DNA from 2 places in the Aureimonas sp. AU20 genome. Region 2 is predicted to be linked to the other one. Evidence: predicted binding sites of a transcription regulator. Region 2 holds the regulator's gene; the other holds the start of a gene.
The links. The regulator PhoB, encoded in region 2, activates phosphate uptake and scavenging genes when phosphate is short. The targets are predictions, from matches to a motif close to TGTCATNNANCTGTCAT.
Positions count from the first base shown of each region.

Region 1: the regulator PhoB is predicted to act here: its motif matches at 1,038-1,054, upstream of M673_RS07450 (esterase-like activity of phytase family protein).

Region 1 covers NZ_CP006367.1:1,696,864-1,698,941, reverse strand. Annotated here, with positions in the region: gene guaA (glutamine-hydrolyzing GMP synthase) at 1-968, opposite strand, end outside; gene M673_RS07450 (esterase-like activity of phytase family protein) at 1,125-2,078, shown strand, end outside.
Region 2 covers NZ_CP006367.1:3,408,751-3,425,005, reverse strand. Annotated here, with positions in the region: gene M673_RS15610 (DUF1013 domain-containing protein) at 1-275, shown strand, start outside; gene M673_RS15605 (SDR family oxidoreductase) at 337-1,170, opposite strand; gene M673_RS15600 (glycoside hydrolase family 15 protein) at 1,157-3,037, opposite strand; gene M673_RS15595 (hypothetical protein) at 3,278-4,222, shown strand; gene M673_RS15590 (ATP-binding protein) at 4,356-5,645, shown strand; gene M673_RS15585 (PstS family phosphate ABC transporter substrate-binding protein) at 5,782-6,828, shown strand; gene pstC (phosphate ABC transporter permease subunit PstC) at 6,945-8,420, shown strand; gene pstA (phosphate ABC transporter permease PstA) at 8,420-9,745, shown strand; gene pstB (phosphate ABC transporter ATP-binding protein PstB) at 9,763-10,572, shown strand; gene phoU (phosphate signaling complex protein PhoU) at 10,643-11,365, shown strand; gene phoB (phosphate regulon transcriptional regulator PhoB) at 11,371-12,102, shown strand; gene M673_RS15555 (DUF3297 family protein) at 12,185-12,442, opposite strand; gene M673_RS25160 (GcrA family cell cycle regulator) at 12,738-13,481, opposite strand; gene M673_RS15545 (aspartate aminotransferase family protein) at 13,863-15,071, shown strand; gene argF (ornithine carbamoyltransferase) at 15,068-16,024, shown strand; gene M673_RS15535 (Hsp33 family molecular chaperone) at 16,017-16,255, shown strand, end outside.

The sequences.
Region 1 (2,078 bases), 1.7 Mb from region 2:
TCGGCGCCGCCGATCGTCTTGGCTTCGGCCTCGAAGGTCTCGATAAACAGGCGGCCGATCGTCTTGCGCTTGACCTCGGGGTCCATCTCGCCTTCCAGCGCGCCGATGAAGAGGTCCTGCGCCTGAACGTGGACGAGCGGGATGTTGTAATGGTCGCGGAACATGCCGACCACCTGCTCGGCCTCGCCCATGCGAAGCAGGCCGTGGTCGACGAAGATGCAGGTGAGCTGATCGCCGATCGCCTCGTGGATCAGCACGGCCGCGACCGAGGAATCGACGCCGCCCGACAGGCCGCAGATGACGCGAGCGGAGCCGACCTTGGCGCGAATTTCCTCGACCGCCTTTTCGCGGAACGCGGCCATGGTCCAGTCGCCCTTCAGGCCGGCGATGCGGTGGACGAAGTTGGAAATGAGCTTGGCGCCGTCCGGCGTGTGGACGACTTCGGGGTGGAACTGGACGCCGTAGAAGCGCCGCGCCTCGTCGGCGATGGCAGCGAAGGGGGCGCCCGGCGACGCCGCGATGATCTCGAAGCCCTTGGGTAGCGCGGTGACGCGGTCGCCATGGCTCATCCAGACCTGATGGCGCGTGCCCTCGGCCCAGATCCCGTCGAAGAGCGGCGAGGACTTCTGCACTTCGAGGAACGCGCGGCCGAACTCGCGGTGCAGCCCGCCCTCGATCTTGCCGCCCAATTGGGCGCACATGGTCTGCTGCCCGTAGCAGATGCCGAGCACCGGCACGCCGGAGGAGAAGATGACGTCCGGCGCGCGCGGGGCGTTCTCCTCGGTGGTCGAGGCCGGCGAACCCGACAGGATCACGGCCTTGGGGTTCAACCGGCGAAAGCCGTCTTCCGCCGACTGGAAGGGCACGATCTCGGAATAGACGCCGGCCTCGCGCACGCGGCGCGCGATGAGCTGCGTGACCTGGGAACCGAAATCGACGATGAGGATGGTATCGAGGTGCTGGGTCATGGCGGACTTCTAGATAAGGCGCGGCAAAAGGCAAGCCCTTCCGCCCCGACGCGGGTGCGGGACCGTTTTTGTCATGCAAGCGTCGCCGTTTCGTAGCCGAGCCGTCACCCTCCGGCGCTGTTCTCCCGGCAGTCCTGCTGCCATCGGAGATGCTTCATGAAATCGATTCTCACCGCCGTCGCCGCGCTCGTTGCGCTGGCGCCGTTGCCCGCCATGGCCGACGAGTCGCTGGAAGGTCGCGCCTTCCCGGCGACGCTGGAAGCCCAGGCGATCCTGCCGGCCGCTTCGCTGGTCCCCGCCCCGGCGGATGCGCCCGAGCATCTGCGTCAGGCCGGCAAGTTCACGACGCCCGACCGAAAGCGCACCACCCAGCTCGGCAGCGTGCCCGGCATGGACGGCGTGCGCCCGACCGGCGGCGCGCTGCCGGTGGATGGACAGGCCTTGCAGGGATTCTCGGGCATCAAGGCCATGCCGGACGGCACGTTCTGGAGCCTGTCCGACAACGGGTTCGGCACCAAGGCCAATTCCAGCGACGCCGCGCTGATGCTGCACAAGCTTCGGATCGACTGGGACAAGGGCGGCGTGGAGCGGTTGGAGACGATCTTCCTTTCCGACCCCGACCATGTCGCGCCCTTCCCGATCGTGCTGGAAGGCGCGGAGAAGCGCTATCTCACGGGCGCCGATTTCGACGTCGAGTCGATCCAGCCGACCGAGGACGGGTTCTGGATCGGCGAGGAGTTCGGTCCCTATCTCATCCATGTCGACAAGACCGGCAAGCTGCTTTCGGTCCACGAGACGAAGATGGGCGACGTCGCGGTCCGCTCGCCCGACCATCCCGCTTTGAGCCTGCCGGGCGACCCGACCAAGCCCCTCCCCGCCTTCAACCTCAAGCGCTCCGGCGGCTTCGAGGGTCTGGCCATGGCCAAGGACGGCTCGCGCCTCTACGGCCTTCTGGAAGGCCCACTCTATAAGGAGGGCGCGAGCGAGAAGACCGAGGACGGGCGCACCGCGCTGCGAATCGGCGAGTTCGATTCGAAGTCGGGCGAGTGGACCGGCCGGTTCTGGCTCTATCCGCTGAGCCCCGGCGGCGCGGCGATCGGCGACTTCAAC
Region 2 (16,255 bases):
GGAACTCGGCCAATCTTCAGCCGATGGACCCGGTGACGCTGGGTCTCTGCTCGCAGATCGACCTCGACCTCGAAGTCGAGAAGGCCTCGCGCGGCATGCCCCGACCCGAGGAACTGGCCGAGGAGGAGCGCCTGCTCTCGGCCGCGCAGACCCAGAACTACCGCCCCGCCCCGCGCGAGGAGGACGAGGAACTCGACGCCGCCGCCGTCTTCGCCAAGCTCTCCTCCATGCGCCGCAAGGAGCCGGAAGAGGGCGAGGAAGACGAGATCGTCTGATCCGATCTTTCTTCGCGAACCCAATCAGGGCGGCCCTCGGGCCGCCTTTTTTCGTTCAAGCTCAACCGTTGCCGCGAAACTCGGGATAGAGCGTCATGCCGCCGTCGACGAAGAGGGTCTGGCCGGTGATGTAGTCCGCCGCGTCCGACACGAGAAAGGCCGCGGCGCGGCCGATATCGGCGGGTTCGCCGATCCGCCCATAGGGAATGAGCTTCAGCATGGCATCGACGCCGCCCGGCTTGTCGCGCTCGATCTCGTTGATCGCCGTGGCAATGGCGCCGGGCGCCACCGCGTTGACCCGGATCTTCTCGGGCGCCACCTCCTGCGCCAGCGATTCCATCAGAAGCTTCAGCCCGCCCTTGGACGCCGCGTAATTGGCGCGGAAGGCCCAGGGAATGCGCTGGTGGACGGAATTGTCGAACAGGAGCTTGCCGAGCGCCCGGCTGACCTCTTCCCGCAGACCCTTGCGGCGGAAGCGGCGGATCGCCTCGCGCCCCACCAGGAAGCCGCCGGTCAGGTTGGTCTCGATCACCTTGTTCCAGTCGTCGAGGCTCATGTCCGAGATCGCGGCGTCGCGCTGCAGCCCGGCATTCGACACCACGATGTCGAAGGTCCCGAGCGCCGCCTCGCCCTCGTCGAACAGGCGCGCGACGTCGGCCTCCGTCGCCACATCGGCCTGGATGGCCACGGCGCGCCGGCCGAGCGCCTCGATCCGCTCCACCGTACCCAGCGCCTTTTCGGCCGAGCCGTGATAGTTGACGACGACGTCCGCCCCGCTGCGCGCCAGTTCCACGGCGATCGCCTCGCCGATGCCCGAAGACGAGCCGGTGACGAGCGCGGTTTGCCCTTTCAATGAGAGGAGGCCGGCAAAGGGCGAAGCGTCAGTAGATTCCATCGGGGTCCTCGATCATTTGATGGGAGGCGTTGGCGGGGTCGCCGCTGGTCGAGGTCAGGGCGCGGTCGAGCCAGATCGCGGCCGAGATCAGCGACAGATGGGTGAGCCCTTGCGGGAAATTGCCGAGATGGTCGCCGGAGGAGGAAAGCTCCTCCGAGTAGAGCCCGAGATGGTTGCTGTAGCTGTGCAGCTTCTCGAACAGGAGCCGCGCCTCCGACACGAAGCCGGACCGGGCGAGCGCCTCGACATACCAGAACGAGCAGATGGTGAAGAAGCCTTCCTCGCCCTCCAGCCCGTCATGGTTCTCGTCGGTGTTGATGTAGCGCTTCACCAGGCAGTCATGGACGAGATTGGCCTGCACGGCCTTCAGCGTCGAGGTCCACATCTGGTCGCGCGGGTTGATGAACTTCACCAGCGGCATGAGCAGGACCACCGCGTCCAGCGTCGTGGAGCCCTTGAACTGCGTGAAGGCGCCGAGATCCTTGTTCCAGAACTCCTCCAGGATGCTGCGCTGGATGGCGTCGCGCTCCGAGCGCCAGCGCGCGATGTCGGCGGGCAGCGACTCGCGGCTCGCGATCTTCATGCCGCGGTCGAGCGCCACCCAGCACATCAGGCGCGAGGAGAGATATTCGCGGTCCTCGCCCCGGCTTTCCCAGATGCCCTTGTCTGGTAGGTGCCAGTGGTCGCAGAGCCAGTCCATCAGCCGCGAAAGTTTGGCCCAGACGGCGTAGGCCGGCTTTCCCCGCGCCTTGGTCGCGATATAGACCGCGTCCATGAACTCGCCGTAGATGTCCATCTGCCGCTGGCTGTAGGCGGCGTTGCCGACGCGCACGGGGCGCGAGCCGCGATAGCCCGACAGGTGGTCGAGCGAGACCTCGGGCAGCTTGTCGGCGCCGTCCATCGCATACATGATTTGCAGGCCGGACTGCACGTCCTCGTGCGGCTCGACGATCCGCTCCATCAGGAAGTGGATGAAGGCCTCCGCCTCGTCGAAATAGTTGAGCCGCGACAGGGCGTAGAGCGTGAAGGCGCTGTCGCGCACCCAGCAGAACCGATAGTCCCAGTTGCGCTCGCCGCCCACCACTTCCGGCAGGCCGAACGTGCCGGCCGCCGCGATCGAGCCGTGCCGCGCCGAGGTCAGGAGCTTCAGCGTCAACGCCGAGCGCACCACGAGCTCGCGCCAGAAGGTGGGGTAGCGGCCCTGCCGCACCCAGCGATGCCAGAACTCGCGCGTCTGGAAGAAGGCCGAGCGGGCATAGCCCGGCTGGATCGGCGGCGCGTCCGCCCGTCCGGGGCAGAAGACGACGTAGATGGATTGGTCCTCGGCAAGGTCCGCCTCGCCCAGAATGCTGCCGTCCTCCACGCGCAAGGGGATGGACGAATAGAAGAAGACCTCCTCCTGCCCGCCGTCCGAGGCCCGCGTCCAACTCGCCGCGAAGCCGCCGGCAACAGCGCGGAAGCTTGGCTCGGCCGCGCCATATTCGGGGCGCGGGCGGATCAGAACGCGAAAGCGCACCGGCCCCATGATCGCCTTGGCGCGGCGCACGATGCGGCCCGACCCGTCGGTGGGCATGAAGTCGGTAAGTTCGCCGATCCCATCCTGCCCGAGAAAGCGGGTCAGAAGGATGTTGGTGTCGGGCAGGTAGATCTGCCGGCAGGTCAGCCCGTCGGCGTCGGCCCAAAGGCGGAACTCGCCGGCTTTTTCAGGGTCGAGCAGCCCGGCGAAAAGCGAGGGCGAGTCGAGACTGGGATGGCAGAAGAAGTCGATCCGCCCATCCTGCGCCACGAGCGCGAGCGTGTTCATGTCGCCGATGACGCCATGGTTCGAGATCGGATTGGGCGCGGGAGGTGAGGCGGAGGACTGCATGGCGGGGCCTGTTCGTCTGACAGCGCTGGGAGATTGGTCGCTCCGGCGGGAAGTAAAGCCGGCGCCGTCCCGTCTCCGGACTCAGAGAGGATGAAGCGGGGCGAGTGGCCGAGAAGAGATTTCCCGTCGGCCCCGCTCGCCTTTCAATTGCTCCATCGGCCTGCTTTGCAGTATCCACACGGTTCGAAGCGGCGGAATTAAGCCTGCCTTATTCCGCTGTCTGCCCAGTTCGGAGACATCATGAGCGCGATGGAAGACAGCCTGCGACGGGCGCTTGAAGGCGGCGACACGCGCGATCCCGCCTTTCGCGAAAGCATCTATGCCGCGTCCGAGCGCGCGCTGGAGCGCATGCTGGAGACGCGCGGGGCGGACGAGGCGAGCGCGCTGGACCAGCGCACGCGCCTGGCCGAGACGATCAACCGCGTCGAAGCGGACTTCGCTGCGAACAGCTATCCCGCCGAGCCCGCGCCTGAGGTCTTCGACGCCCCCTATGACGACGCGCCCCATGCCCCGACGGGCGAGGCGGGTGAGGAAACGCGGCACGAGGACGGCTGGACGCCCGGCGGCGTGCGCACGCCGGGTGAGGTCGCCGCGCGGAAGCCCAGTTGGAAGGTTCCCGCCTTCGCGGTTCTCCTGGCGCTCGGCCTTGCGCTTCTGGCCTATGCGATCACCGGCGCCCTGCGCGGCGGCGACACGGCGCCGGCGACGACGGGCTCGATCGAAAGCGACGACGGCCTGCCCAAGCTCGCCTGGATCGACGTGTTCGATGGCAACGACCTGGAAACGCTTTCCACCCCGGCGGGCGGGCGCATAGAGGCGGTCGCCAAGTCGGACGAGCGGGAGGCCGTGCGCATTTCCGCGCCCGTCGGCAGCCAGAACGAGGCGCTTCTGACGATCGGCCCCGGCACGCTGCGCCAGATCGCCGGCCGGCAGGTGCGCATCGAGGTCGTCGCCGGCTCGCCGGACGGCAGCCCGCGTGAGTTCGGCGTGCGCTGCCTCGTCGGCCAGCAGAGCATCTGCGACCGGCAGCGCTTCAGCACCGACATGCCGGAAGAGGCCTTCGTCTTCGACGTGACCGTGCCGGCGGTGGCCAGCAACGTGACGAGCCTAGCCATCGCGCCGGGTTTGGGCGCCGGGGCGAGCGACGTCGACATCTATTCCGTGCGCCTGCGGGATCTCGGCTGAGGCCATCTTTCGCCGGCCGGCCGCGGCTTCTTTCGGCTGTCGGCCGTCGCTGTCATGCGTTTGACGAGGGAACGTGCGAAGCGTGTCGCTTGTCCCATTCGAATGCGGAAACGAAGCGGTGAATCGCAGCGGCATGGCCGACACAGCCCCTCCTTTCGAAGGCTCGCGCCGCCGCGCCGCCGTCTCACTCCCGCTCATCGCCCTGGCGATCGGCCTCGCGCTGGTCGCCTATCTCGTGCCCGATGCGCGGCCCCCGGCGCTCGGTGCGCTGGCACTGGCCGCCCTGGTCGGCTTGATCCAGCGAGGCGCGCGCGCCTCGCGCCAGCGCAACGCGGTAAAGACCGACGCGTCCTCGCCGCTCTGGCCGAACGCCAGCGTCAAGAGCGTGGTGGACGCCATGCGCGAGCCCGCCTTCGTGCTCGACCGCAACCTCGCTTTGCGCTTTTCCAACGCGGTCGGCATCCAGACCTTCGGCAATATGGCGCTGGGCGATCCGATCGCGATGCGCTTTCGCGCGCCCGAGCTGATTGCCGCCATGGCCGAGTCGATCGAGAGCGGCGAGGCGCAGATGACCGAATATGCCGAGCGCGCGCCCTCCGAGCGCGCCTGGGCGGTGGACATCCTGCCCATGCCGATGCCCGGCGAGGCGCGGCCGGTCTTCTTTCTGGCGCTGTTTCGCGACCGCACGCAGATGCGCCGCCTGGAGCGCATCCGCACCGACTTCGTCGCCAATGCCAGCCACGAGCTGCGCACGCCGCTCGCCTCGCTCTCCGGCTTCATCGAGACGCTGAAAGGGCCGGCGCGCGACGATCCCAAGGCGCGTGCCCAGTTTCTCGACATCATGCAGGATCAGGCCCGGCGCATGTCGCGCCTGATCGACGATCTTCTGTCCCTGTCGCGCATCGAAATGCGCCGGCGGTTGGAAGCGAACGAGCTGACCGATCTCGTGTCGGTCATGCGCGTCGTCGCCCAGCAGGCCGCTCCCACGGCCGCCGAGAAGAACCTGGCCCTGGAACTGACCGGGCTGGAGGAGGGCGAGGCGCTGGTGAACGGCGACCATGACGAGCTGGTTCAGGTCTTCGGCAACCTCGCCGAGAACGCCCTGAAATACGGCGACGCGGGCGGGCGAATCCAGATCGGCCTGACGCGAACGGACGAGACGGTGGAGGCCTTCGTGCGCGATTTCGGGCAGGGAATTCCGCCGGAACACGTGCCCCGCCTCACCGAGCGATTCTACCGCGTGGAAGACGGAAGCGGGCGCGTGCGCGGCACCGGGCTCGGCCTCAGCATCGTGCGAAACGTCCTGATACGGCACAACACGCGGCTGTCGATCAGCTCGATTCCCGGCCAGGGATCGACCTTCTCGGTCCGCTTCCGTTTGCGCGTTCCGGGGGCCTTCGAAAAATCTCAATATAAATCATAGGGTTATGCTGTCATAAATCGGATGTGGATTTGTCATAGATAGGTTGCGTCGGCCCGCTAGACCGATCATGAACAGCGCCGCGGAATCGAGTTCGCCCGGCGGTTCGCATTCGAAACGTTTCGATGGAGAAACGCCTGTGAGCAAATCCCTTCTCGCCAGCCTTGCCCTGGGCGCTGCCGTCATGACGACGGGCGCCGCTTTCGCGCAGAGCGCGCAGCCCGTCCATTCGGCCGGTTCGTCCACGGTTCTGCCCTATGCGCAGATCGTGGCGCAGAACTTCGGCGAGATCTTCCCCGACTTCCCGACCCCGGTGGTCGAGTCCGGCGGCACCTCCGGCGGCTTCCGCCAGTTCTGCTCGGGCGTTGGCCCGGAGACGGTCGACATCGCCAACGCCTCGCGCCCGATCTCGGAGTCCGAGAAGAAGGCCTGCACCGGCGCCGGCGTCACCGAGATCCAGGAAGTGCGTTTCGGCTATGACGGCATCGTCTTCGCCTCCGCCGCTTCGGGCCCGAGCTTCGCGCTGACCCCCGAGCAGGTCTTTAAGGCGCTCGCCGGCAAGGTCGTGAAGGACGGCAAGGTCGTCGACAACACCGCCGCCAAGTGGTCCGACGTCGACGCCTCGCTGCCGAACCAGGACATCATCGCCTTCATCCCGGCCGAGAACCACGGCACGCGCGAAGTCTTCGAAGAGAAGACCGTCGTCGCCGGCTGCAAGGCCTCGGGCGCGCTCGAAGCCTTCAAGACCTCGGGCCTCGACGACAAGGCCGCCGAGAAGCAGTGCCATCAGATCCGCAACGACGGCAAGGCGGTGGACATCGCTGGCGACTACACCGAGACGCTCGCCCGCATCGCCGCCAACCCGCAGGGCGTCGGCGTGTTCGGTCTGGCCTTCTACGAGCAGAACCAGGACAAGCTGAAGGTCGCCACCGTTTCCGGCGTTACGCCGTCGGTCGAGACCGTCGCTTCCGGCAAGTATCCGGTGTCGCGTCCGCTCTTCTTCTACGTCAAGAAGGCGCATCTCGGCGTCGTTCCGGGCCTGAAGGAGTTCGTCAACTTCTTCCTCGACGACCAGATGGTCGGCCCCGGCGGCCCGCTCGCCCAGTACGGTCTCGTGCCGGCGCCGGATGCGCAGCGCGAGGAAGCCCGCAAGGCTTTCGAGGCCGGCACCACGATCAAGGGCTGATCTCTCAGCTTTGACGGAGGCCGGCCCGACAAGGGCCGGCTTCTTCACATTCACCGCGAGCCGGCCATCCCGTGAAACGGGCGCCTGCTCATGATTCTCCCGGGAGACGGCGAACGGTGTCCGCATTTGCTCTGATTCTGATTGTCCTGGCGATCGGTCTGGTCGGCTATGGGCTTGGCCGCCGCAAGGGCGCCGCGCTGCCGGATTCGCCGGGCGCCAAGGTGCATTCGCGCCCGACCTATCACGGGTCCTTCGTCTTCTGCTGGGCCGTTGTGCCCGCCCTGATCGTCATGGTGCTTTGGCTGTCGATCTCGCCGGCGGTGATCTTCGCCACCGTCGAGCGCCGCCTCGAGGCCGACACGCAGGCCGCCTCGGTCTCGCTCGGCCGCTCGCTCGTGCGCTCCCTCGGCCAGGGCATCCGCGCCTTGCCGTCGGACGAGCAGGCCGGTCTTTCCAGCGCTCGCATCGCCGACATCCAGCCTTTGTTCGAGCGCCGCGGCATTCCGCTGCCGGGCGGCGCGACCGACGCGATGATCCCCATCGCGCTCGAAAAGAACCACATGGAGGACATGAGCCGGCTCGCCCTGACAGGCGTGACCCTGGTTCTCGCGATCGGCGGCCTTCTCTTCGGCCTGTCGCGTATCGCGGTCCGGCTTCGCGCCCGCAACCAAGTCGAGCGGGTGGTCAAGACCTTCCTCGTGGTCTGCTCCTCGATCGCCATTCTCACCACCGTCGGCATCGTCTGCTCGATGCTGTTCGAGTCCCTCGACTTCTTCAGCCGCATCCGCCCGGTCGACTTCTTCTTCGGAACGGTCTGGGAGCCTCGCTTCGCAGCCGCCGGTTCCGAGGCCGCCGGTCAGTTCGGCCTGATCCCGCTTCTGGCGGGCACGCTCTACATCGCCTTCGTGGCCATGCTCTTCGCCGTGCCGGTCGGCCTCTTCGCCGCCATCTACATGGCCGAATACGCCTCCAGCCGCGTGCGCTCGGTGGTGAAGCCGCTGCTCGAACTCCTGGCCGGCATTCCGACCATCGTCTACGGCTTCTTCGCGCTCATCACCGTCGGCCCCTTCCTTCGCGACATCTCGGCCAGCATCAACGGCCTGCTCACCGGCAATTATGTCGGCTTCATCCAGGCGCAGTCGATCCTGACGGCGGGTCTGGTGATGGGCATCATGCTCATCCCCTTCGTGTCCTCCTTGTCGGACGACATCATCACCGCCGTGCCGCGCTCTCTGCGCGACGGCTCGATGGGGCTCGGCGCCACGCCGTCCGAGACGGTGAAGAAGGTGGTGCTGCCCGCCGCCCTGCCGGGCATCGTGTCGGCGCTGCTGCTGACGGCCTCGCGCGCCATCGGCGAGACCATGATCGTGGTTCTGGCCGCCGGTATCGCCGCCAACATCACGCTCAACCCGTTCGAGGCGATGACTACAGTCACCGTCAAGATCGTCTCGCAGCTCACCGGTGATCTCGACTTCACCTCGCCGCAGAGTCTGGTGGCCTTCGCGCTCGGCATCACGCTCTTCGTGCTGACGCTGATCCTCAACATCATCGCCCTTGCCATCGTGCGCAAGTATCGGGAGCAGTACGACTGATGAGCGATACGACGATTTCCCAAGGGTCGGCCGTCCCGACCTCGGCCCGTCCGGCCCGTCGCGACATCGGCCTGCGCCGCCGCTACGCTTCCGAGCGCCGCTTCCGCCTCTACGGCCTTTCGGCCATCGGCGTCGGCCTGATCTTCCTCGCCATCCTGCTCTGGACGGTGATCGGGCAGGGCTACACCGCCTTCTTCCAGACCGAGATCCGTCTGCCGATCACCTTCTCCAAGAGCGTGATCGATCCGAACGACCGGGCCAAGGCCGACCCGGCGGTGCTGCGCACGGCGAACTATCCTCGCCTGGTGCAGGACGCGCTGGTGAAGGAACTCGGCATCGACCCGAACAACCGCGCCGCCATCACCGCCGCTTCGCAGCTCCTGTCGCAGGGCGTGCGCGCGCAGCTCGCCAACATGGTGATGGACGATCTCTCGATCATCGGCACCACGCAGGAGATCTGGATCTACGCCAACTCCACCGTGGACTCGGCGGTGAAGGGCCAGTTCGACCTGTCGATCCCCGAAGCGCGCCGGCCGATCAAGGACCAGCAGCTGGAATGGATCCGCCAGCTGGAAAGCCGTGGCGAGCTGACCCAGCGCTTCAACACCGGCCTCTTCACTTTCGGCGCCTCCTCGCGCGCCGAGACGGCCGGCGTCGGCGTGGCGCTGATCGGCTCGCTCTACATGATGGCGATCGTTCTCGCCCTTGCGCTGCCGATCGGCGTCGCCGCCTCGATCTATCTCGAGGAGTTCGCGCCCAAGAACCGCTTCACCGACCTGATCGAGGTGAACATCAACAATCTGGCGGCCGTCCCCTCGATCGTCTACGGCCTTCTCGGCCTCGCGGTCTTCGTCAACTGGTTCGGCCTGCCGCGCTCGGCCTCGCTGGTCGGCGGCCTCGTGCTGACGCTGATGACGCTGCCGACCATCATCATCGCGACGCGCGCCGCGCTGAAAGCCGTGCCGCCTTCGATCCGTGCCGCCGCGCTCGGCCTCGGCGCCTCCAAGATGCAGATGGTGTTCCACCACGTTCTGCCGCTGGCGATGCCGGGCATTCTCACCGGCACGATCATCGGCCTTGCCCACGCGCTCGGCGAAACCGCGCCGCTGCTCCTGATCGGCATGGTCGCCTTCGTCGCCAACTACCCCGCGACGCCGATGGACCCCGCCACCGCTCTGCCCGTGCAGATCTACATGTGGGCCAACGAGGCCGAGCGCGCCTTCGTGGAGCGCACGTCGGGCGCGATCATCGTGCTTCTCCTTTTCCTGGCGGTCATGAACATCACCGCCATTCTGCTTCGTCGTCGCTTCGAGCGTCGCTGGTAGGAAAGAACGGATTTCTTATGATGGACAATCTTCATTTGACCGCCGCCCCGAAGACCAACGCGCCCGTCCTCGCCACCAAGATGAAGGGCGAGAACGTCTCGGTCTTCTACGGCGCGAAGCAGGCCTTGTTCGAGGTCAATCTCGACGTCTACGAGCGGCAGGTGACGGCGCTGATCGGCCCTTCGGGCTGCGGCAAGTCTACCTTCCTGCGCTCGCTCAACCGCATGAACGACACGGTCGAGGGCGCCAAGGTCAAGGGCCTCATCACGCTCGACGGCGAGGACATTTACAACCCGCAGATCGACGTGGTGGAACTGCGCGCCCGGGTCGGCATGGTGTTTCAGAAGCCCAACCCGTTCCCGAAGTCGATCTTCGAGAACGTCGCCTATGGCCCGAAGATCCACGGTCTGGCCAAGTCGAAGACGGACCTGGAGGAGGTCGTCGTGACCTCGCTGCGCAAGGCCGGCCTGTTCGAGGAGGTGAAGGATCGCCTCCATGACGCCGGCACGGGTCTGTCCGGCGGCCAGCAGCAGCGCCTGTGCATCGCTCGCGCCATCGCCGTTTCGCCCGAGGTGATCCTGATGGACGAGCCCTGCTCGGCCCTCGATCCGATCGCGACCGCCACGGTCGAGGAACTGATCGACGAGCTGAAGCAGAACTTCACCATCGTCATCGTCACCCACTCGATGCAGCAGGCGGCCCGCGTCTCGCAGCGCACGGCGATGTTCCACCTCGGCAAGATCGTCGAGGTCGGTTCCACGGAAAAGATGTTCCAGAACCCCGACGACAAGCGCACGCAGGACTACATCACCGGCCGCTTCGGCTGACCTCGCTCCCGGCTCCCGCAGCCTTATCGGGCCGGGAGTCGTTCTCCGCGAAACAGGGAGAGTTCGTTTCATGGAACATCACATCGTCTCGTCCTACGACGACGAACTGAAATTCATCCTTCGTCGCATTTCCGAAATGGGCGGCCAGGCCGAGCGCATGGTCGAGCAGGCGGTCTCCGCCCTGATCCGCTCCGATTGGGGTCTGGCGCAGTCCGTCGTTGCCGACGACATCCTTCTCGACACGCTGCAGCGCGAAGTGGACGAACGCGCGGTCCTCACGATCGGCAAGCGCCAGCCGATGGCGCACGACCTGCGCGAGATCGTCGGCGCCATCCGCATCTCCAACGATCTCGAGCGCATCGGCGATCTCGGCAAGAACATCGCCAAGCGCGTGATCGCGGTGACCGACCACAAGCAGCCGGTGCAGCTGGTGCGCGGCATCGAGCACATGTCGGAACTGGCGCTGGGCCAGCTGAAGAACGTGCTCGACGTCTATGCCACGCGCGACGACGTGCGGGCACTGGAAATCCGCGCCCAGGACGCCGAGATCGACGCGCTCTACACCTCGCTCTTCCGCGAACTCCTGACCTACATGATGGAAGATCCGCGCAACATCACGGCCTGCACGCATCTTCTCTTCTCGGCCAAGAACATCGAGCGCATCGGCGACCACGCGACCAACATCGCCGAGACGGTCTACTACATCAAGACCGGCAAACAGATGGAGGTCGAGCGGCCCAAGAGCGACTCGACGCCCTCGATCGCCTCGCCCTCTTCCGGCCTGAACGGGTAAGTCGCATGGGCGCCCGGATCACCGTCGTCGAGGACGAGGAGGCGCTGGGCGTCCTCCTTCGCTACAATCTTGAGGCCGAGGGTTACGACGTCGACGTGATCGCGCGTGGCGACGAGGCCGACCTGCGGCTGAAAGAGGGCGTGCCCGACCTTCTTCTGCTGGACTGGATGCTGCCCGGCCTGTCCGGCGTCGAGCTTTGCCGGCGCCTGCGCACGCGGCCCGAGACCGAACGCCTGCCGATCATCATGCTGACGGCGCGCGGCGAGGAAAGCGAGCGGGTGCGCGGCCTTTCGGTCGGGGCGGACGACTATGTCGTGAAGCCCTTCTCGACTCCCGAGCTCATGGCCCGCGTGCGCGCCATGCTGCGTCGGGTGAAGCCCGAGCGCATCTCCAGCCAGCTCGTGGCGGGCGATCTCGACCTCGACCGCGAGACGCATCGCGTGCGCCGCGCCGGCCGCGAGGTCAAGCTCGGACCCACCGAGTTCCGCCTCCTGGAGTTCCTCATGCAGTCGCCCGGCCGCGTCTTCTCGCGCGAGCAACTGTTGGACGGCGTCTGGGGTCGCGACATCTATGTCGACGAGCGCACCGTGGACGTCCATGTCGGGCGTCTGCGCAAGGCCATCAACCGGGGCCGCCAGCGCGACCCGATCCGCACCGTGCGCGGGGCGGGCTATTCGCTGGACGAGAACTTCACCGCCGCCGCGCGGCCCGTGCAGCAACGGGCCGAGGCGAGCTGAGGCTCAGCCGTCCTTCCAAAACGAAAACGCCGCGAGAGCCAAACGGCTGCTCGCGGCGTTTTCGTTTGGCGGACGAGGGCGATCAGCCCTCGGCGCTCTCGTCCTTCAGATAGGGCTCGACCGTGCCCTTCAGCTTCATCAAGAGCGGCTTGCCCTGGCGGTCCTTGGCCTTGCCGGCGGCCACGCGCACCCAGCCTTCGCTGACGCAATATTCCTCGACATTGGTCTTCTCGTTACCGTTGAAGCGGATGCCGATGCCGCGCGCCAGCAGCGCCTCGTCATGGAACGGGCTGTCCGGGTCGATCGCCAGACGGTCGGGAAGGGCGGGGGTATCGGTCATGTCATAGCCTTTTCGAAAGGGGCCTCGCGCGCCGGCCGGACCGGCGCCCAGATCAGAAAGCGTCTTCCGCTCGCATGGCCTGCCTCATAACGCAGGACAGGCGCGAGCGGGAGACGCTTTCTGGCAGGAAGGCCGGGGGAGCGGCCGGCGCAAAGAAAAGCCCGGCGCGAAGGCCGGGCTCTAAACCGCGATGGATGGAAAGCGCCTGAAGCATTCCGGCTTGCCGGAACGCTGCAAGGTCCACGATTTCGTCTCATGTCTCGGAAAAGCGTTTCCGCCTTGCCGGGGAACGCCCTTAGCGAACGCGGCGGCGCTCCGACATCGGCTGGAAGGCGATGCGCGCGTGGTGCTTGCAATAGGGCGAGGAGTCCTGGGAATGGTTTCCGCAGAAGCGGAAGTCCGGGCTCAGCGGGTCGCCCAGCGGCCATTTGCAGGTGCGGTCGGAAAGCTGCACCAGCGTCAGGTTGCGCGACATGGGCACGACCTCGCCGCCTTCGGAATGACCGAACGGCTGGGCCTCCTCGAAGGCGCCGGCGTCCGGGTCCATCTTAAGGGCCGTGGCGCCCACCGAATGGATCATCGGCTGGCGGAGCGGCATGGGCGCGCGCGGCGGGGCGGAAGTGGGCATGGAGGGCGTCAGGATGCGCGGCGCGGCGCTCGGCGTCGGCATGGGGGCCGAGGTGGGCGTTGCCACCGGAGCCGCGACGGGCGCAGGCGCGAACTCGCGGCGCGGGGCGGGCGGCTCCACCGCCGCGATCGACGGCGCGGCCACCGGCTCCGGCACGGGCGCGGCGGCGACCGGCACGGGCTGGGGCGCGGGCTCGAAGGCTGGCGCGACGCGCATCGGCGCCACGGGGGCGGCCTCGGCGGGGCTCTCGTCCGCGCCGCCCTTGGGGCGGTTGTCCAGCTTCAGCCGGTGAACCTTGCCGATCACGGCGTTGCGCGTCACGCCGCCGAGCTCCGCCGCGATCTGGCTGGCGCTTCGACCTTCGCCCCAAAGGCGGGTGAGCAGCTCGATGCGCTCCTCGGTCCAACTCATGAACAGACTCCTCGTACTCTGTCGCTGCGGGAGGGCGGCCGGTGCCGTCATCCATAGCCCCTGTCGACCCCTTGCGGATCGACGGGACTTCCCACACGAAATCTGGTGTCTGAGAGGGTTCTAGAACGCGAGTGCGAAGGGCGGCAAGAGTGGGCGCCGCCGGGCGAATCGTTTCGCCCCCTTTTCAACAGCTTATGGGTGCGGAGCGACGTTTACGGAAGCATAGAGGCTCGCAAAAGGCGAAACTTCGGCTTTCGTTGACAATTCGCGCCCCGGCCATGGTATAGGCAGCGCGTTGCGCGCGGGCTTATTGTGCCTGCCGCTCCGGCCGCCTTCGCGCCGCCGTTCCCTCCATTGTCCATGCCAACGAGAAGTATCGCCATGGCCGAGACCCACGACAATCCGCTGTTTGCCACCTTCGCGCGCGCGGACCTTCGAGTGGAGCGAGGCGAGGGGGTCTGGCTGCACATGTCGGACGGGCGCAAGTTTCTGGACTTCACCGGCGGCATCGCGGTGAACTCGCTCGGCCACGCCCATCCCCATCTCGTGGCGGCGCTCACCGAGCAGGCGGGCAAGCTCTGGCACACGTCCAACCTCTTCCACGTGCCTGGGCAGGAAAAGCTCGCCGGCCGGCTGGTCGAGGCGTCCTTCGCCGATAAGGTGTTCTTCACCAATTCCGGCGCCGAGGCGCTGGAATGCGCCATCAAGACGGCGCGGCGCTACCAGTATGTCTCAGGGCATCCCGAGCGCTTCCGCATCGTGACCTTCGAGGGCGCCTTTCACGGCCGCACGCTGGCCACCATCGCCGCTGGCGGTCAGGCCAAGTATCTCGAAGGCTTCGGCCCGAAGGTCGAGGGCTTCGACCAGGTTCCCTTCGGCGACGTGGCGGCGCTGCGCGCGGCGATCGGCGCCGAGACGGCCGCGATCCTGATCGAGCCGATCCAGGGCGAGGGCGGCATCCGCGCGCCCGACGCCGGCTTCCTGAAGCTGATCCGCGATCTCTGCGACGAGCACGGCCTGCTCCTGATCTTCGACGAGGTGCAGACCGGCGTCGGGCGCACCGGGCGCTTCTTCGCCTATGAGATCACCGGCGTCACGCCTGACATCCTGGCCTCGGCCAAGGGTATCGGCGGCGGCTTCCCGCTCGGCGCGTGCCTTGCCACGGACGAGGCCGCCAAGGGCATGACGCCCGGCACGCACGGCACGACATTCGGCGGCAACCCGCTCGCCATGGCGGTGGGCAATGCCGTCCTAGACGTGGTCCTGGGAGAGGGCTTCCTCGACCAGGTGCGCCACAACGCGCTTCTGTTCAAGCAGAGCCTTGCCTCGCTGGCCGATCGCTATCCCGCCGTGGTCTCGGAAGTTCGCGGCGAGGGGCTCCTGATCGGCCTCAAGGCCGTGGTGCCCAACACGAAGCTGATCGAGGCGCTGCGCGATCATTCGATGCTGGCGGCACCCGCCGGCGACAATGTCGTGCGCTTCCTGCCGCCGCTCACCGTCACCGAGAGTGAAATCCGCGAGGCGATGGAGCGGCTGGAGGCCGCCGTCGCCGACCTGTCCCAGTCCCATCCCGAAAGCAGCGCGGCATGAGCCAAGTTCTCGCCTCCGCGCCGCCGGCCGTTTCGGCCGTCCGGCACTTCATCGATCTGTCCACCATGAAGGGCGGGGATCTGCGCGCCATTCTGGACGACGCGCGGGAGCGCAAGGCGCTCGGCCGCCAGGGCCCGCGCCCGCTCGAAGGGCGCATGCTCGCCATGATCTTCGAGAAGCCCTCGACGCGAACCCGCGTGTCGTTCGACGTCGGCATGCGCCAGCTCGGCGGCGAGACGCTGTTTCTGTCGGGCTCGGAAATGCAGCTCGGCCGGGCCGAGACGATCGCCGACACGGCGCGCGTCCTGTCGCGCTATGTCGACGCGATCATGATCCGCACCACGGATCATTCGCGCCTTCTGGAAATGGCGGAAGCGGCGACCGTGCCCGTCATCAACGCGCTGACCGACGACACGCATCCCTGCCAGATCATGGCCGATCTCCTGACCTTCGAGGAGCATCGCGGCCCGGTGAAGGGCAAGACCTTCGCCTGGACGGGCGACGGCAACAATGTCCTGAACTCCCTGATCGAAGCGGCGGGGCGGTTCGACTTCGCGCTGCGCGTGGCGACGCCCGAAGGCTCCGAGCCCGATCCGCGCTATGTCGAGGCGGCGCGCGCTGCGGGCACGCGTCTGCACCTCACGCATGACGCCCTGGAAGCCGTGTCGGGCGCCGACTGCGTCGTCACCGACACCTGGGTGTCGATGGGCCGCGAGGATCAGGCGCGCGGGCACAATGTCTTCATGCCCTATCAGGTGAACGAGCGGCTGATGGCACATGCCGATCCGCAGGCCCTCTTCATGCACTGCCTGCCCGCTCATCGCGGCGAGGAGGTGACGGACGAGGTGATCGACGGGCCTCAGTCCGTGGTCTTCGACGAGGCCGAGAACCGACTTCATGCCCAGAAGTCGATCCTTGCCTGGGTGTTCGGGAACGTGGCGACGCATGGCTGAAGATCATCTGGAACTCGGCGAATTCGGTTTCGCCGGCGACGACGCGGTCGTGCCCTATGCGGTCGAGGCGCTGGACGCGCGCGGCCGCGCCGTGCAACTCGGCGCCATGGTGGACCAGATTCTGGCCCGCCACGACTATCCCGCCCCGGTCGCTCAGCTTTTGGCCGAGATGATCGTTCTCACCGTGCTGCTCGGCACCTCGCTGAAGTTCGACGGCAAGTTCATCGCCCA